Regions from separate parts of the Pseudogulbenkiania sp. FW507-F1 genome, predicted to be linked through region 2. Evidence: predicted binding sites of a transcription regulator. Region 2 holds the regulator's gene; each other region holds the start of a gene.
What was found. Region 2 encodes sigma-54, which starts transcription at its own class of promoters, with help from an activator protein. Its sites were predicted from a motif close to CTGGCACGCTTCATGCTT; they were not measured.
Positions count from the first base shown of each region.

Region 1: the regulator sigma-54 is predicted to act here: its motif matches at 2,855-2,872, upstream of AC3WG5_RS09980 (circularly permuted type 2 ATP-grasp protein).
Region 3: the regulator sigma-54 is predicted to act here: its motif matches at 2,816-2,833, upstream of AC3WG5_RS02295 (type II asparaginase).

Region 1 covers NZ_JBYSWM010000012.1:79,221-84,423, reverse strand. The annotation lists gene AC3WG5_RS09985 (transglutaminase family protein) at 1-424, opposite strand, end outside; gene AC3WG5_RS09980 (circularly permuted type 2 ATP-grasp protein) at 424-2,784, opposite strand; gene AC3WG5_RS09975 (L,D-transpeptidase family protein) at 3,027-3,686, opposite strand; gene AC3WG5_RS09970 (L,D-transpeptidase family protein) at 3,673-4,164, opposite strand; gene tadA (tRNA adenosine(34) deaminase TadA) at 4,173-4,907, opposite strand; gene AC3WG5_RS09960 (hypothetical protein) at 4,939-5,203, opposite strand, start outside.
Region 2 covers NZ_JBYSWM010000020.1:7,198-12,400, reverse strand. The annotation lists gene hprK (HPr(Ser) kinase/phosphatase) at 1-211, opposite strand, end outside; gene ptsN (PTS IIA-like nitrogen regulatory protein PtsN) at 204-665, opposite strand; gene hpf (ribosome hibernation-promoting factor, HPF/YfiA family) at 783-1,112, opposite strand; gene AC3WG5_RS13455 (RNA polymerase factor sigma-54) at 1,180-2,583, opposite strand; gene lptB (LPS export ABC transporter ATP-binding protein) at 2,589-3,317, opposite strand; gene lptA (lipopolysaccharide transport periplasmic protein LptA) at 3,314-3,835, opposite strand; gene lptC (LPS export ABC transporter periplasmic protein LptC) at 3,825-4,388, opposite strand; gene kdsC (3-deoxy-manno-octulosonate-8-phosphatase KdsC) at 4,385-4,909, opposite strand; gene AC3WG5_RS13430 (KpsF/GutQ family sugar-phosphate isomerase) at 4,918-5,203, opposite strand, start outside.
Region 3 covers NZ_JBYSWM010000002.1:164,362-169,564, reverse strand. The annotation lists gene AC3WG5_RS02310 (MFS transporter) at 1-197, shown strand, start outside; gene AC3WG5_RS02305 (2-hydroxyacid dehydrogenase) at 272-1,195, opposite strand; gene AC3WG5_RS02300 (TIGR03862 family flavoprotein) at 1,212-2,468, opposite strand; gene AC3WG5_RS02295 (type II asparaginase) at 2,993-4,078, shown strand; gene AC3WG5_RS02290 (glutathione S-transferase family protein) at 4,263-4,883, opposite strand; gene AC3WG5_RS02285 (LysE family translocator) at 5,110-5,203, shown strand, end outside.

The DNA of each region.
Region 1 (5,203 bases), on a different contig from region 2:
CGGTGTAGGGCATCCGTGCCAGCACCGTCTCCGCCAGCGCCGCGAGGCGCTTGGCGGCCTTGCCCCCGGGCTTGGCCTGGCGTGCCAGTTCATCGATCGCGGCGTCGGCACTGGTGAGCGGGGTTGGCCGAAGAAACACGCGCGGATCGAGACGGCAGGCATCGTCGTCCCAGCCGTCGGGGCCGGTTTCGACCACCCCTTCCGCCACCAGCTCGATGCTGTCGTGCGGCGCTTCCAGCGTCATCAGGTGGGTGATGTTGCCGAAGGCGTCGACGCTCTGGCTGGCCGGCCCCGGCAGCGTCAGGCGCCAGCTCAGCACCTGCTGATGGCGGCTGGAGCGCGGAGTGAGGCGCAGGTACTGGGTGCTGCGCGAGGCCGGCTCGGCGTACTGGTACAGCGTGCAGTGGCGGATGGCGAGCTTCATCACGCCGCCTCCAGGTAGGCCCGCTGGATCGACTCGCCCAGCCGGTTGATCTCGCCCAGCATGCGGCGCAGGAACGGGTGCATCCCCTCGTCGAACACCTCGTCCATCGCCGTGAACTCCAGCGCGGCGTTGAGCTCGGTGGCCAGGCGCCGCGCCGGGCGTCCGTTGTCGCCCTGGATCTGCGCCAGCGCCTGGCGGATTTCGTCGAAGCAGGCGCGCAAGCTTCTCGGCATGTCCTCGCGCAGCAGCAGCAGGTCGAACACGCGCTTGCCGTTGAGCGTGTCGCGGTAGGTCTCGTGGTAGGCCTCGAACGCCCCCAGCCCGCGCAGCAGCGTGCTCCAGGTGTAGTAGTCGGTGCTGTCGGCACTCTGCTGGTCGGGCAACAGGTGGCTCTTCACGTCGAGCAGGCGCGCGGTGTTGTCGGCGCGCTCAAGGAAGGTCCCCAGACGCAGGAAGTAGAAGGCATCGCTGCGGCGCATGGTGCTGTAGGTGGCGCCGCGGAACAGGTGGGCGCGCTCCTTGACCCAGTCGAAGAACCACTGGAAATCCTCGCCCTGTTCGGCCAACTTGCGGCCTTCCAGCCAGCTGGCGTTGAGCGACATCCACATGTCCGAGCTGATCTTGCCGCGCACCGCGTGGGCGTTTTCGCGCGCGCTGCGCAGCGCCGACAGGATCGACGCCGGGTTGCCGAGATCGTAGGCCATGTAGTGCAGCACCTGGGCAGGCTCGGTGCCATCGTGGCGGCTCTGGAAATCGTCCAGCCTCCCGGTCAGCGCCAGCGGCGCGCTGATCTCGGCGCCGCCGTTGTGCGAGCGCGGCATCAGCGAGATGGCATGGCTGACTTCGAGCAGGCGGGCGAGGTTTTCCGCCCGTTCCATGTAACGGCCCATCCAGAACAGGTGGTCGGCAGTACGCGATAGCATCATGATTAAGTCCTCCAAAACCCAGGTGTCCTTGGTACCGCCGCCCTGCGACGAGTTGACCACCAGCGAGCCGGCCTTCAGCGCCACCCGCGTCAGGCCGCCGGGCACCATGGTGATGTCCTTGCCGCTCGACAGCACGAACGGCCGCAGGTCGAGGTGGCGCGGCGCGATGCCGGCTTCGACGAAGGTCGGGCACGACGACAGGCACAGCGTCGGCTGGGCGATGTAGCCGGCCGGGTCGGCCGCGAGCTTGTCGCGGAACAGCTGCTTTTCCGCTTCGCTCGCCACCGGGCCGATCAGCATGCCGTAGCCGCCGGCGCCGTGGACTTCCTTCACCACCAGCTCGTCGAGGTGTTCCAGCACGTACTGCAGATCCTCCTGCTTGCGGCACTGCCAGGTCGGCACGTTGTTGAGCAGCGGTTCTTCGCCCAGGTAGAAGCGGATCATCTCCGGCACGTAGGGATAGATCGACTTGTCGTCCGCCACGCCGGTGCCGATGGCGTTGGCCAGGATCACGTTGCCCTGGCGGTAGGCCGAGAGCAGGCCGGGCACGCCGAGCATGGAGTCGGGGCGGAACGCCAGCGGATCGAGGAAGGCGTCGTCGATGCGGCGGTAGATCACGTCTACCTGCTTGTGGCCGGCGGTGGTGCGCATGTAGACGTGGTCGTCGCGCACGAACAGGTCGCGCCCCTCCACTAGCTCCACCCCCATCTGCTGCGCGAGGAAGGCGTGCTCGAAGTAGGCGCTGTTGTAATGGCCGGGGGTGAGTACCACCACGGTGGGGTTGTCGATCCGGCTGGCCTGGCGCAGCGTCGACAACAGCAGCGCCGGGTACTGGTCGACCACGCCCACGGCGTGGCGGGCGAACAGCTCGGGGAACAGCCGCATCATCATCTTGCGGTTTTCCAGCATGTAGGACACGCCGGACGGCACGCGCAGGTTGTCTTCCAGTACGTAGTACTGGCCGTCGGCGTGGCGGATGATGTCGACCCCGGTGATGTGGGCGTAGATCTGGTCGGGCAGATCAATGCCCTGCATAGCCGGCTGGTACTGGGCGTTGGTGAACACCTGCTCGGCCGGGATGATGCCGGCCTTGACGATGGCGTGGTCGTGGTAGATGTCGTGCAGGAAAGCGTTGAGCGCCTTCACCCGCTGACGCATGCCGGCCTCCAGCGCGCGCCATTCGGCCGCGGGCACGATGCGCGGGATGGTATCGAACGGGATCAGGCGCTCGGCGCCGGACTCGTCGCCGTACACCGAGAAGGTGATGCCGACCCGGTGAAAGCGCTGGTTGGCCTCCTCGCGCTTGCGCGACAGCGCTTCCGGGGTCTGGGCCTGCAGCCATTCGGCAAAGCCCTGGTAGTGGGGGCGGACCGCGCCGCTGGAGAGCAGCATTTCATCGTAGTGGGACGAATGGGGCAGGGTTAGGGCGTGCATGGGAATCTCCCTTGTCTTGATGTTTTTCGGGCGGGCCAGCTGGAGAGATGGCATGGCCCTGAACAGGACTTAGCAAGCCACGTGCCATGACGGAGGGGGAATCCGGCGGGAGCCGGCGGAGCACATGCACCAGAACAGCGTCATGCGGCACCGCGAATGGGATTCGGGTCGTTCAGCGAGCCACCGTGGTGCGGTGCGGGGAAAAAGGGCTTCGGCCAACCTGGGCCGGTGGGAGCAGGGGGTCAGCCGTTTTCGTCGATCAGCACGTCGGTGCCGAGTTCGGCCTGCTGGAACAGTTCGATGACGTCGGGGTTGCGCATGCGTACGCAGCCGAGCGAAGTCGGGGTGCCGAACGCGACGTGCTCGCCGGCGCCGTGGATGTAGATGGCGCGGTCGTAACTGTCGACGTCGCCACCCTGATTCTTGCCCGGCTCCATGCCGCACAGCCACAGGATGCGCGTCAGGATCCAGTCCTTCTCGGGGTATTGCGCGTGCAGCGCCGGGGTGTACTTCCACGGCGTGACCTGGCGCCGGAAGATGATGGTGTTTTCCTCGGCGCCGTCGCCGATCTTCTCGCATACCCGGTGCCAGCCGCGCGGCGTCATGAAACTGTTGGCCAGCTCGCCGACGCCATTGCGGGCGGTGGACACGCTATAGCGGTGTTGCATCAGTCCCCAGCCGTCGTAGAAGGTCAGCGACTGCGATTTCACCCCGACCACGATCCACGGCTTGCCGTACTGCTGCGGGTTGGGATGCGTGGGCAGCAGGGGACCGGTAGTTTGCTGCGCCAGGATGAAGCCAGCCGCGGCGGGTGGCGGCGGGGTGTTCTCACCCTCGGCCGCGTACAGCAAGGCCGACGCCAGTGCCAGCCCGGTGGCCAGCACCAGCTTAAGCCGGTTCATGCTCGACGATCTCCACTTCGGTACCGCACGGCACCAGCTCGAACAGCTCGATGATGTCGCTGTTGCGCATGCGCACGCAGCCGTGCGAGCCGGGGCGGCCCAATTCGACCTGGTCCGGCGTGCCGTGCAGGTAGATGTAGCGGCGCATGGTGTCGACCGGGCCCAGTCGGTTGCGCCCCGGTTCGAGCCCGGACAGCCACAGGATGCGGCTCAGGATCCAGTCACGCTCGGGCTGGGCGGCGTACGCCTCGGCACTGCAGATTTCACCGGTCCAGCGGCGCGCCTTGAACACCGAACCGGCGGGCATGCCGGCGCCGATCTTGGCGCGCACGATGTGGCGCCCGCGCGGCGTCTGGTAGCTGCCGCTACGCTCGCCCGCCCCCAACGCGGCGGTGGATACCGGGTAGCGGCGCAGTACGCGGCCGTCGTCGTCCCGCAGCGTCAGCGCCTGTTCGGCGATTGAAACACGAATCTTCATCGTTCCCTTCATGCTCGGCCAGCAGCACGGCGCTGCCGGAAAAACTCGCTCAGCAACCGGCCGCAGGCCTCTGCTTCTATCCCGCTAAACAGCGCCGTCTGGTGATTCAGGGCACGCTCTCCAAACAGGTTCAGCACGCTGCCGGCGGCACCGATCTTGGGATCGGCCGCGCCGTAGATCACCCGGTCGAGCCGGCTATGCAGGATCGCCCCGCCGCACATCGGGCAGGGCTCCAGCGTCACGTACAGATCACAGCCGCTCAGGCGGTAATTCCCGAGCGTCGCGGCGGCCTCGCGCAAGGCCACCATCTCGGCGTGGGCGGACGGGTCGTGGCTCGTCACCGGGCGGTTGAAGCCACGGCCGATGACGCGGCCTTCCTTCACCACCACCGCCCCCACCGGCACCTCGCCTTCAGCTGCGGCGGCTTCGGCCAACCTCATTGCCTCGGCCATGAAATGCTGTGCTTCTTCGGCCGGCGGCGGCAGGCGCACCGGGGCGTGATGGTGCAGCGCCCATGTCAATTGGGCACGATCATCGTCGTCGAGTTCCTGCCAATGCACGCCGCGCGCCGCCGCTTCCAGCGCGAACAGCAGGCGCTGCGTCACGGTATGGCCGGCTGCCTTCAACAACAGAAAGGTATGCACCACTCCCTGGGCGCGCAAGGCCTCGCGGCTGGAGATGCCCAGCGCGGCCAGGTGGTGGAGGGTATTGGGGGGAAGAGGGGGCGAGCTCAGTAGCGTCATGGCGCCGATTATAACGCCAGCCCCGGCGCGCTCACAGGCGAGCCCAGAGCCGGCGGGCAACCCGCCATAGCAGCAAGACCCGGACGCCGCCCAGCAGCATGCCCCGCAGGCGTTTGCTGGGAATGACGCCGCCCAGCACGCCCAGCAGCGGGCCCAGACGCCTGATCGTGCCCCAGGCGTGCCAGCCTTCTCCAGCCAGACTCATCGGCCGCTTGATGGCTTTCAGCTCCATGCGCAGCTTCAGGCGCAGCGCCTCACCCTTCATCAGCAGCAGCTCTTTCTTGATGGCGCGTTGT
Region 2 (5,203 bases):
GTTCCAGGCGGTCGAGGTACTCGACTTCGGCCAGGCCCAGCACCTGCACCCGGTTGGGGTGGATGAAGTTGAGGTGGCCCACCAGCGCCAGCAGCGGACGCTGCTCGTCGTTGCCGATCAGGTTGTCGGCTCCGCCGGTCCCGGCAACCCAGCTCAGGTTCAGTTTGTGCTGGTTGTCGTGGTAGAGCTTGCGAACGCTTATGCTAGGCATTGGGAGACCATTCGGTCAGCAGGGTGTAGAGCTCGTCGGCATTCTGGGCGGCGAGCAGTTTTTCGCGCAGCGGCCGGCTGGAGAAAAGTTGGGCCAGTTCCGACAGCACCTGCAGGTGCAGGTCGGTGGCCTGTTCCGGCACCAGCAGCACGAACAGGATCTGTACCGGCTTGCCGTCCGGGGCGTCGAAGGGAATCGCCGATTTGAGGCGGATCAGTACGCCGGCCGCCTCTTTCAGACCACGGGCGCGGCCGTGCGGAATGGCCACACCTTGCCCGAGCCCGGTGGAACCGAGCTTCTCGCGGGCGAACAGGCACTCGAACACTTCACTGCGCGCGATGCCGCGGGTGTTCTCGATCAGGAGGCCTACCTGCTCGAAGACGCGCTTCTTGCTGGCCACGTCGAGGTCGAGCAGGACGTTGTCCCGAGTTAGGATTTTGCCGATCAGGCTCATAGGGGTCTGTTGAGAGCTGCCAAAAACCCGACGATTCTAGTTGCTTTGGTGTGACAGAGAAAGGACTGTGCAAAGCAAAGCGGGAACCTGATGGTTCCCGCTTTATCAATCAAGGGCTTAGAGTGTGGCTTCTGGTGCCGGGGCCGGTGTCGGAATGGCCCGGTGTTCGCTCAGCTTTTCCTTGTGCTTGAGAACCTGTCGATCCAGCTTGTCCATCAGGAGGTCGATGGCGGCGTACATGTCCGACTCGGTGGCTTCGACGTGGATGTCTTTGCCGGAGAGATGGACGTTGACCTCGGCCTTCTGGACCAGCTTGTCCACGGACAGGGTCACCGCCACGTCGATCACGTGGTCGACATGACGGGTAATGCGTTCGAGCTTGCTTTCGATGTAATCACGCAGCGGTTGGGTAACGTCGAGGTGGAGACCGGTTACTTTGAGGTTCATACCTTACTCCTTCTTGTGTTGGCTGCCCGGCGGATGCTGCCGGGCATGCTGATGATTCAATCCAAGGTCAGAGGACCTTGCGCAGATTGACCGGTGGAATCTGCATGGCTTCACGATACTTCGCTACGGTGCGTCTTGCAACCTGTATGCCCTGTTTCGCGAGCTCGTCGGCCAGGGCGCTGTCGGAGAGGGGTTTGGCGCGGTTTTCGGCGTCGATCATCTGGCGGATGTGCGCCTTGATGGCGGTGGCCGAGCACTCGCCGCCGCTGTCCGTTTCCAGTGCGCTGCCGAAGAAATACTTCAGCTCGAACAAGCCGCGCGGGCACAGCAGGTATTTCTGCGTCGTCACACGGGAGACCGTGGATTCGTGCAGTTCCAGCTCATCCGCAATGTCGCGCAGGATGAGTGGACGCATGGCTACTTCACCGTGTTCAAAGAACGCTTGCTGTCTTTCGACTATAGATTCCGCCACTTTCAGGATAGTGTCAAATCGTTGCTGAATATTCTTCACCAGCCATTTTGCCTCCTGTAGACGCGAGCTCATTTCACCGCCGCCGCCGCGGTTTTCGCTGAGCATCTGGGCGTACATCTGGTTGACGCGCAGGCGCGGCACGGCGGCGTTGTTGAGCTCGGCGCGCCAGCGCCCCTTGACGCGGCGCACGGCGATATCCGGGATGATGTAGCGGGTGTCGTCGACGCCGAAACCGGAGGCCGGGCGCGGGTTGAGGCGGGCGATCAGGGCCTGGGCCTGCTTCAGTTCGGCGTCGCTGACGTCGAAGAGACGCTTGAGCCGGGTGTAGTCGCGATTGCCGAGCAGGGTCAGGTGCTCGCGGACGATGGCATGCGCCAGGGCCTTGCCCAGGGTGCTGTCGGGCAACTGGGCCAGCTGCAGCGCCAGCGATTCGGACAGCGAGCGGGCGCCGACCCCCTGCGGTTCGAACTGCTGCAGCAGTTTCAAACCGAACGCCAGTTCGTCTTCCTCGATGCCCAGTTCCAGCGGCAGCGAGGCGGCCAGTTCCTGCAGGTCGATCGTGAGGTAGCCGTCTTCGTCCAGTTCCTCGATCAAGAGCTGCACGATGGCGCAGTCGCGCTCGGGCAGGGCGATTTCGCCCAGCTGCGCCAGCAGGTGTTCGCGCAGCGTGACCGGGCGCGGCACGTTAGCCATCGGGTCGTAATCGTCGCCGTCTTCACCGCGCCGGCTGCCGCTGCCCCAGTCGGTGAGTTCGCCGCTGCTGTTGTCCTCGCGTTCCGGTTCCTGGCGTTCGGGCTCGGCCTCGCCGCCAGCGGTCTCGGCCGGGGCGCTGTCGGCGACGGGCTCGTCGCCCCGTTCCAGCAGCGGGTTGTCCTGCAGGAAGCGCTCGACTTCGGTTTGCAGGTCGACGGTGGACAGTTGCAGCAGCCGGATCGACTGCTGCAGTTGCGGGGTCAGCGTGAGCTGCTGCGAGACCTTGAGCTGTAGCGACTGCTTCATGGCGGTTACAGGTGGAAATGTTCGCCCAGGTAGACCTGGCGAACTTTTTCATTGTCGACGAGGGCCTGCGGTTTGCCGGAGGCCAGCACGGCGCCGTCGCTGATGATGTAGGCGCGGTCGCAGATGCGCAGCGTTTCGCGCACGTTGTGGTCGGTGATCAGTACGCCGATGCCGCGCTCCTTGAGGAAGGAGATGATCTTCTGGATGTCGATCACGGCGATCGGGTCGACCCCGGCGAAAGGTTCGTCGAGCAGGATGAAGCGCGGGCGGGTGGCCAGCACGCGGGCGATCTCGACGCGGCGGCGCTCGCCGCCGGACAGGGCCAGCGCGTTGCTTTCCCGGAGGTGGGCGATGTTGAGGTCGTCCAGCAGCAGCGTCAGTTCCTGTTCCAGCTCCTCGCCCTTGAGGCCGGCGATCTCGAGGATGGCGCGGACGTTTTCGTCCACGGTCATCTTGCGGAAGATCGATGCTTCCTGCGGCAGGTAGCCCAGCCCGAGGCGGGCGCGCTGATGCATCGGGAAGTGGGTGATGTCCTGCTGGTCGAGCTGGATGCGGCCGTCGTCGGCGCTGACCAGGCCGACGATCATGTAGAAGCTGGTGGTCTTGCCGGCGCCGTTGGGCCCCAGGAGGCCGATCACCTCGCCGCTTTCAATGTTGAGCGAGACGTCCTTGACCACGGTGCGCTTCTTGAAGCGCTTCTTCAGCCCGGTGACGTTCAGTACGCTGGCGTTCATGGCTGCTGTCCGGTGGTTTGCGGTTGCAGGATGACGGTGATGCGGCCCTTGTTGGGACCGGTGGCGGCGCCGCCCTTGACCTGGTAGGTCTGGCTCTGGGTGTTGTAGGTGATGACGTCGCCGATCACCAGGTCTTCGCCGCGCTTGACGCGGGCGTTGCCGGTGAGCACGGCGGTGTTGGTGATGCCGGTGTAGTCGAGGCGGCTGGCCTGGCCTTCGATGTATTCGTCCTTGCCGTCCATTTTCTGGCGGAAGGTGACCACCTTGCCGGTGGCCTGCACCGTCTGGTTGCCCTTGTCGTCGCGGGTGACGACGACGCGGTCGGCGTTGACGCGCAGCGTGCCCTGCGTCACCACGACGTTGCCTTCCCACACGGTGTGGCCTTTGAGCTGGTCGAGGGTGCCGCTGTTGGCGTTGATTTCGATTGGTTTGCTCTGGTCGGCTTTTTCCGCCAGAGCGGCCGTGGCGCTGCACAGTCCGGCCAGCACGGCCAGCGTCAGGGTGAATTTATTTCGCATAGACGACCCTTGCATTCGAGAGCAGTTTCAGCAGGCCGGCGCGCTGGTCGTAGGTGAAGCCGACCGAACGGGCTACCGACGTGCCGTAATGGATGGTGACCGGGGCCGCGGAGCGGGCCAGACGCTTGTCGAGGTCGACGTACATCACCGAGGTGTCGACGCGGGTTTCCGGGCGCTGCGCGTCGGCCGGCTTGAACAGCGTCACCTGGCGGTCGAAGAAGGCCTGGCGGGTCTTGTTGTTGTAACGACCGGTCTGGCCGCGCACGTCGTACTGCAGCACGCCGGCGGCGAAGACCTGCAGCGTGGGGGCGTCGAAGAACAGGTCGTCTTTGCCCGGGTACTGCCACATGCGCTGGGCGCTGAGCTGGTCTTGTACCTTGCCGGTGGTGTCGTAGCGCAGGGCGGTGAAGTGCTCGGCGACGAATTCGGGCTTGTTCGGGTCGAGCGCGCGCGTCTCCGGCGTCCAGCGCGAGATCTGGTCGAGCCAGAACGTCAAGAGGCCGGTCAGGGCCAGGAGGACGATGGGAAATAGCCGCTGGGCGCGCAGGATCATGCCAGGTACCTGTTCATCACCTCATCGAAGCTGCCCTGGGCCTGCATGATGAGCTCGGAGAGTTCGCGCACAGCGCCCTGGCCGCCGCCGAAGCCGGTGACGTAGTGGGCGTTCTGGCGCACCAGGCTGGGGGCGTCGGGCACCGCCACAGCGAGACCAACGCGGCGCATCACCGGCAGGTCGACCACATCGTCGCCGATGTAGGCGCAGGCGTCGGCGTCGACGCCGGCCTGGGTGAGCAGGGTCTGAAACGCGCCGACCTTGTTCTCGACGCCCTGGAAGTAGTAGTCGATGCCCAGCCCGCGCGCGCGGTGCTCGACGCAGCGCGCGGCGCGGCCGGTGATGATGGCGAGCTTGACACCGGTGCTCTGCAGCATCTTCAGGCCGTGGCCGTCGAGGGTGTTGAAGGCCTTGATTTCTTCGCCGTCCGGGGTGAAGAAGATGCGGCCGTCGGTGAGGACGCCGTCGACGTCCATGATCAGGAGTTGCACCTTGCGGGCGAGTTCGTGAATCGTTTGCATGCGTGTCCTTATACGATCCGGGCCTGGAGCAGGTCGTGCATGTTGAGCGCACCGACCAGGTGGCCGGCGTCGTCGACGACCAGCAGGCCGTTGACCTTGTGGGTTTCCATCAGCTTGACCGCTTCCGAGGCCAGCCGTTCGGCGCTGATGGTGCGCGGCTGGCGGAACATCACGTCGTCGATGGCGAGGCCGGAGAGGTCGAGGGTCTTGTCCAGGGTGCGGCGCAGGTCGCCGTCGGTGAAGATGCCGACCAGGTTGGCCGAAGCGTCGACTACCGCGGTCATGCCGAGCCCC
Region 3 (5,203 bases), on a different contig from region 2:
CGCGCGGTCTGGCCTCGGCGCTCTACCTGAGCTGCTACTACCTGGGCGGCAGCGGCCTGGGCTCGGCCTCGGGCCTGATGTGGAGCTCGGGTGGCTGGGGCGGGGTGGTGCTGGCGCTGACGGGCGGCCTGCTGTTGTGCCTCGGCATCGCGCTGCGGCTGCGTCGCCTGGCACCGCTGCCGGCTGCAACGAACTGAGTTTTTCTCCTCCTCTTGTTTCCGGTCTCCGGACCCGGCGCGAGTCTTTCGCTGCCGGGTTTTTTTCTGTCCGCTCAATAGGCCCGTTGCCGGTCGACCCACCCTTCCGGCCTTGCCCCGCTTCGTAGTGCCCGCAGGCTGGCGGCGATCTGCGCTACCGCCGGGCCGGGCAGGGTGATGGCGGCAATGTGCGGGGTGACGGTCACGTTCGGGTGTGTCCACAGCGGGTGCTCCGGGGCCAGCGGCTCGCTGGCGAACACGTCGAGCTGGGCAAAGCGCAGCTGGCCGGCGTCGAGCAGAGCGAGCAGGGCCTCCTGGTCGAGTTGGTCGCCGCGGCCGGCGTTGATCAGTGCCGCGCCATGGGGCAGCCGGGCCAGCCGCTCATGGTCGAGCAGGCCGCGCGTTTCCGGGGTGGACGGCAGCAGGCTCACCAGCACGTCGGTCTCGGCCAGCAGCGTGTCCAGCGCCGCGCTGCCGTGCCGGCAGGCGACGCCGGGCAGCTGGCGCGGGCTGCGGCTCCAGCCGGACACGGTGTAGCCCCGCCCGGCCAGGGTGGTGGCGACTACCGCACCGATGGCGCCCAGGCCCAGCACACTGACGCGGGCCTCGTGCGCCAGCCGGGGCCGTTGCGGCTGCCAGCGGCGCTCGGCCTGCTGCCGCTGGTAGACGTCGAACTGGCGCTGGTAGCGCAGCACGCCGTACAGCGCGTACTCCGCCATCTGCTGCGCCATGCCGGCGTCGGTCAGGCGGATCACCGGTAGCGTCGCCGGCAGGTCGGCACGGGCGAGCAGGCGGTCCACCCCGGCGCCGAGCGCGAACACCGCCTCGAGCCGGGGAAAGCGGGCGAAAAACCCTTCCGGCGGATTCCACACCACGGCGTAGCGCACGGCCGCGTCGTCGACCTCCTGCGGCCACACCGCCAGGTCGATATCGGGCAGCGCCTGGCGCAGCAGCGGCGTCAGCTGTTCGGCATCCTGCGGGGCGTAGAGATAGAGCATGGCGTTTCCTTCGTTCTCAGGTGGGCCGGCGCGTCTGCAGCCACTCCCACACCCCCAATCCGGCGGCGCGGCCGCTGGCGAAGCAGGCGGTGAGCAGGTAGCCGCCGGTCGGGGCTTCCCAGTCCAGCATCTCGCCGGCGCAGAACACGCCGGGCAGTTGGCGCAGCATCAGGCGCTCGTCGAGCGCGGCAAAGGTGACGCCGCCGCCGCTGCTGATGGCCTCGTCGAGCGGGCGCGGCGCGATGAGCTTGACCGGCAGCGCCTTGATCGCCGCCGCCAGTCGCTGCGGATCGTTCATGGTGTCCTTGCCCAGGCACTCGCGCAGCAAGCCCATCTTCACGCCCTTCAGCCCGACGCGGCTTTGCAGGTGGCTGGACAGGGAGCGCGAGCCGCGCGGGTGCGCCACCTCCGCGGTGACGCGCGCCAGGTCCTTGCCCGGCGCCAGGTCGAGGTGGATGGTGGCGCTGCCGTGCGCGGCGATGGCGTCGCGCAGAGGGGCGGAAAAGGCGTAGATCAGGCTGCCCTCGACGCCACCCCCGGTGACGACGAACTCACCCTGCTTGTGCTGCTCGCAGCCGTCCGCGTCGGTGAAGCTCAGCACCACCGATTTCAGCGGCTCACCGGCAAAACGGCTGCGGAAGTGCTCGCTCCAGCCGACGTCGAAACCGCAGTTGGACGGCACCAGCGGGCTGACCTCGACGCCGCGTTCGGCCAACCTTGGCAGCCACGTCCCATCCGAGCCCAGCTTGGCCCAGCTGCCGCCGCCCAGTGCCAGCAGTACGGCGTCGGCGCGGACCCTCTTGTCGCCTTCCGGCGTGCTCAGCAGCAGGGCGCCGTCGTCGCTCCAGCCCTGCCAGCGGTGGCGCACGTGGATACGTACGCCGGCTTCGCGCAGGCGCTGCAGCCAGGCGCGCAACAGCGGCGCGGCTTTCATCGCGGTGGGAAACACCCGCCCGGACGAGCCGACGAAGGTGTCGATGCCCAGCCCGTGCACCCATTCGCGCAGTTGCTCACCGCCGAAGGCCTGCAGCCAGGGCCGCAACTGCTCGCTGCGGCTGCCGTAGCGAGACAAGAACGGCTCGGCCGGCTCGGAGTGGGTGATGTTCATGCCGCCGACGCCGGCCAGCAGGAACTTGCGCCCGACCGAGGGCATGGCGTCGTAGACGTCGACCTGTGCGCCTTGCCGGCTCAGCACTTCGGCCGCCATCAGTCCGGCCGGACCGCCGCCGACGATGGCGACGCGGCGGCTCGGGCCTGTTGCTGTCGTGGTCATCGTCGGCGCTCCGTGGTGGCGGGCGGCATGGCGGCGTGTGTCATCGCTTCTGGTCCTGGCTATGGCTGGTGAGTGGCGGGCGGCGACGGCGGCCGCTAACGCCTTGTTTTGGCGGGCAAAGGCAAGCGTCACGTGGCGTCCCTGCCCGAGAGGGGCTGATTGTCACAGAAACGTCGTCAAAACCCAAGCGGGCCGCCGCCAGCCGCCGCCGCCCTTGTGCGGGTGTGGTGTTCGGATTTCCGTGTGCTAATGTCCGGGGAAGTACGGTGTTCCGTCTGTTTGTTGGAGTGGCCGGAATTTGTTCGATAAAAATCAATGGGTTGGGTTTTGGTTTGTCTGGTCGCGGGCTGGCCCGATTCCTGCTCAATAGCGACCCGGGCTAGAACATGGCAGCAGGTCGCAAGAACCTGCGCCGCTTGCCGGGGGCGCCCCGCCTGCCGCCATCGAGGCGGCCGTGGCGACCCCGCCTCTACCGGTCGGGGCGAATCACGCTCTGGCCACGATGAATCCTCAAAGGAGAGAACATGTTTGTCGATAAACGCTTTGCTCGCGCTGCCGCCCTGCTGGCTTGCTCCGCCGTCTTTTCCTTCGCCCATGCCGAAGACGCCGCTCCGGCCAAGCTGCCCAACGTGGTGATCCTGGCCACCGGCGGCACCATCGCCGGCACCGGTGCTTCCACCACCACCACCATCGGCTACACCGCCGCCAAGGTCGGTGTCGACAAGATGATCGAAAGCGTGCCGGAACTGAAGAAGGCCGCCAACGTGCGCGGCGAACAGGTGGTTCAGATCGCCAGCGAAAGCATGACCAATGAGGTGTGGTTGAAGCTTGCCAAGCGCGTCAACGAACTGCTGGCGCAGAAGGACGTCGACGGCGTGGTGATCACCCACGGCACCGACACCATCGAAGAAACCGCCTACTTCCTCGACCTGACGGTGAAGAGCAAGAAGCCGGTGGTGATCGTCGGCTCCATGCGCCCGTCCACCGCGATCAGCGCCGACGGCCCGATCAACCTGTACAACGCCGTGCTGCTGGCCGGTAGCAAGGAAGCCGTCGGCAAGGGCGTGCTGGTGACGCTGAACGACCAGATCAACGCCGGCCGCGATGTCACCAAGACCAACACTTCCACCGCCGACACCTTCAAGACGCCGGAACTGGGCTTCCTGGGCTACATGCAGGACAACAAGCCGCACTTCTACCGTCTGCCGGTACGCAAGCACACCGCCGAGACCGAGTTCGACGTCAGCAAGCTCGACAAGCTGCCGCAGGTCGACATCGTCTACGGCTACGCCAACATGAACCGCGTGGCGCTGGACGCCGACGTCGCCGCTGGCGCCAAGGGCATCGTCCAGGCCGGCGTGGGTGACGGCAGCATGGCCGCTCAGATGCTGCCGGCCTTCCGCGAAGCCCGCCAGAAAGGCGTCATCGTGGTACGCAGCTCGCGCGTGGGTTCCGGCATCGTCGCCCGCAACGGCGAAGTCAACGACGACAAGGAAGACTTCGTCGTATCCGACACGCTGAACGCGCAGAAGGCCCGTATCCTGCTGATGCTGGCCATGACCAAGACCAACGACACCAAGAAGATCCAGCAGATGTTCTACACCTACTGAGCGGCTCTTCGCCCGGTCACAAACAGCAGCCCGCGGGCTGCTGTTTTTTATTGGCGGGAAGCCGGCCCGGCGCGGCAAAAGGTTGGCCGAAGATTGCCCGTACAGGCCCGGGAATGCGCCGCACGCCGTCTGCAATAGCGAGACGTGCCGGCCGGGGAAGCAGGGGAAAAGGTATCGACACGCCTCAGGATAGAGGGAGTTGCAGCGCCTCGGTGCTGGCGGGGCGCGCACGCAAGGCGGCGTACCAGCGTTCCAGTTCCGGGCGTGGCGTGCGCTCCAGCGGCAGGTTGAGCCAGGTGTGCACGCTGCAGCCGAGCACGATGTCGGCCATGGTGAAGCGCTCGCCGCTCAGCCAGGTGCGCCCGGCCAGCTGCTGCTCGAGCAGGCCGGCCAACCGGTCGACCTTCACGCGCGCGGTGTCGATCGCGTCCTGGCTGCGCTGCTCCGGGGCCACGCGCAGCAGGTTGTAGATCGCCGGCACCAGGGCCGGGTTGAACACCGTGGCCTGCCAGTCCATCCAGCGGTCGGCGTCGGCGCGCTGCTGCAGATCGTCCGGATACAGGCTGCCGTGGCCGTACTTGGCGGCCAGATAGCGCACGATGGCGTTCGATTCCCACAGGGTGAAGCCGTCGTCGTCGATCAGCGGAATGGTCCCGTTCGGGTTGCGCGCCAGGAATTCCGGCGTGTCGAGCCCGCCGAACGGGCCGCCGGCGTCGATGCGCTCGAACGGCAGCCCCAGTTCGGCCGCGCACCACACCACCTTCTTGACGTTGAGCGAGTTGAGCCGTCCCCAGATTTTCAGCATGCCTTTGTCCTTTCGTGGTGGATTCGGCCATTGTAGCCCGAAACCGCTGGACGGCTTCGGGCGAGGGTTCAGGCCCGCGGCTTACCCTGCGCCGTGATGACCACGTTGCCGTACGTCAGCTTTTTGTCATGGGCCTTGTGTGGCATTCTGGAGAGAATGGGCGCAGCAGCCCGAATTGCCACCTTCAGGGCGCCTGTTGCTTGGCCCTCGAGCCGAGGAGTTACCGATGGTTGCCGTTCCCGATCTCTTGCTTTTTGCCGGTGCCTCCCTGCTGATGGTGCTGACGCCGGGGCCGAACATGATCTACCTGATTTCGCGTT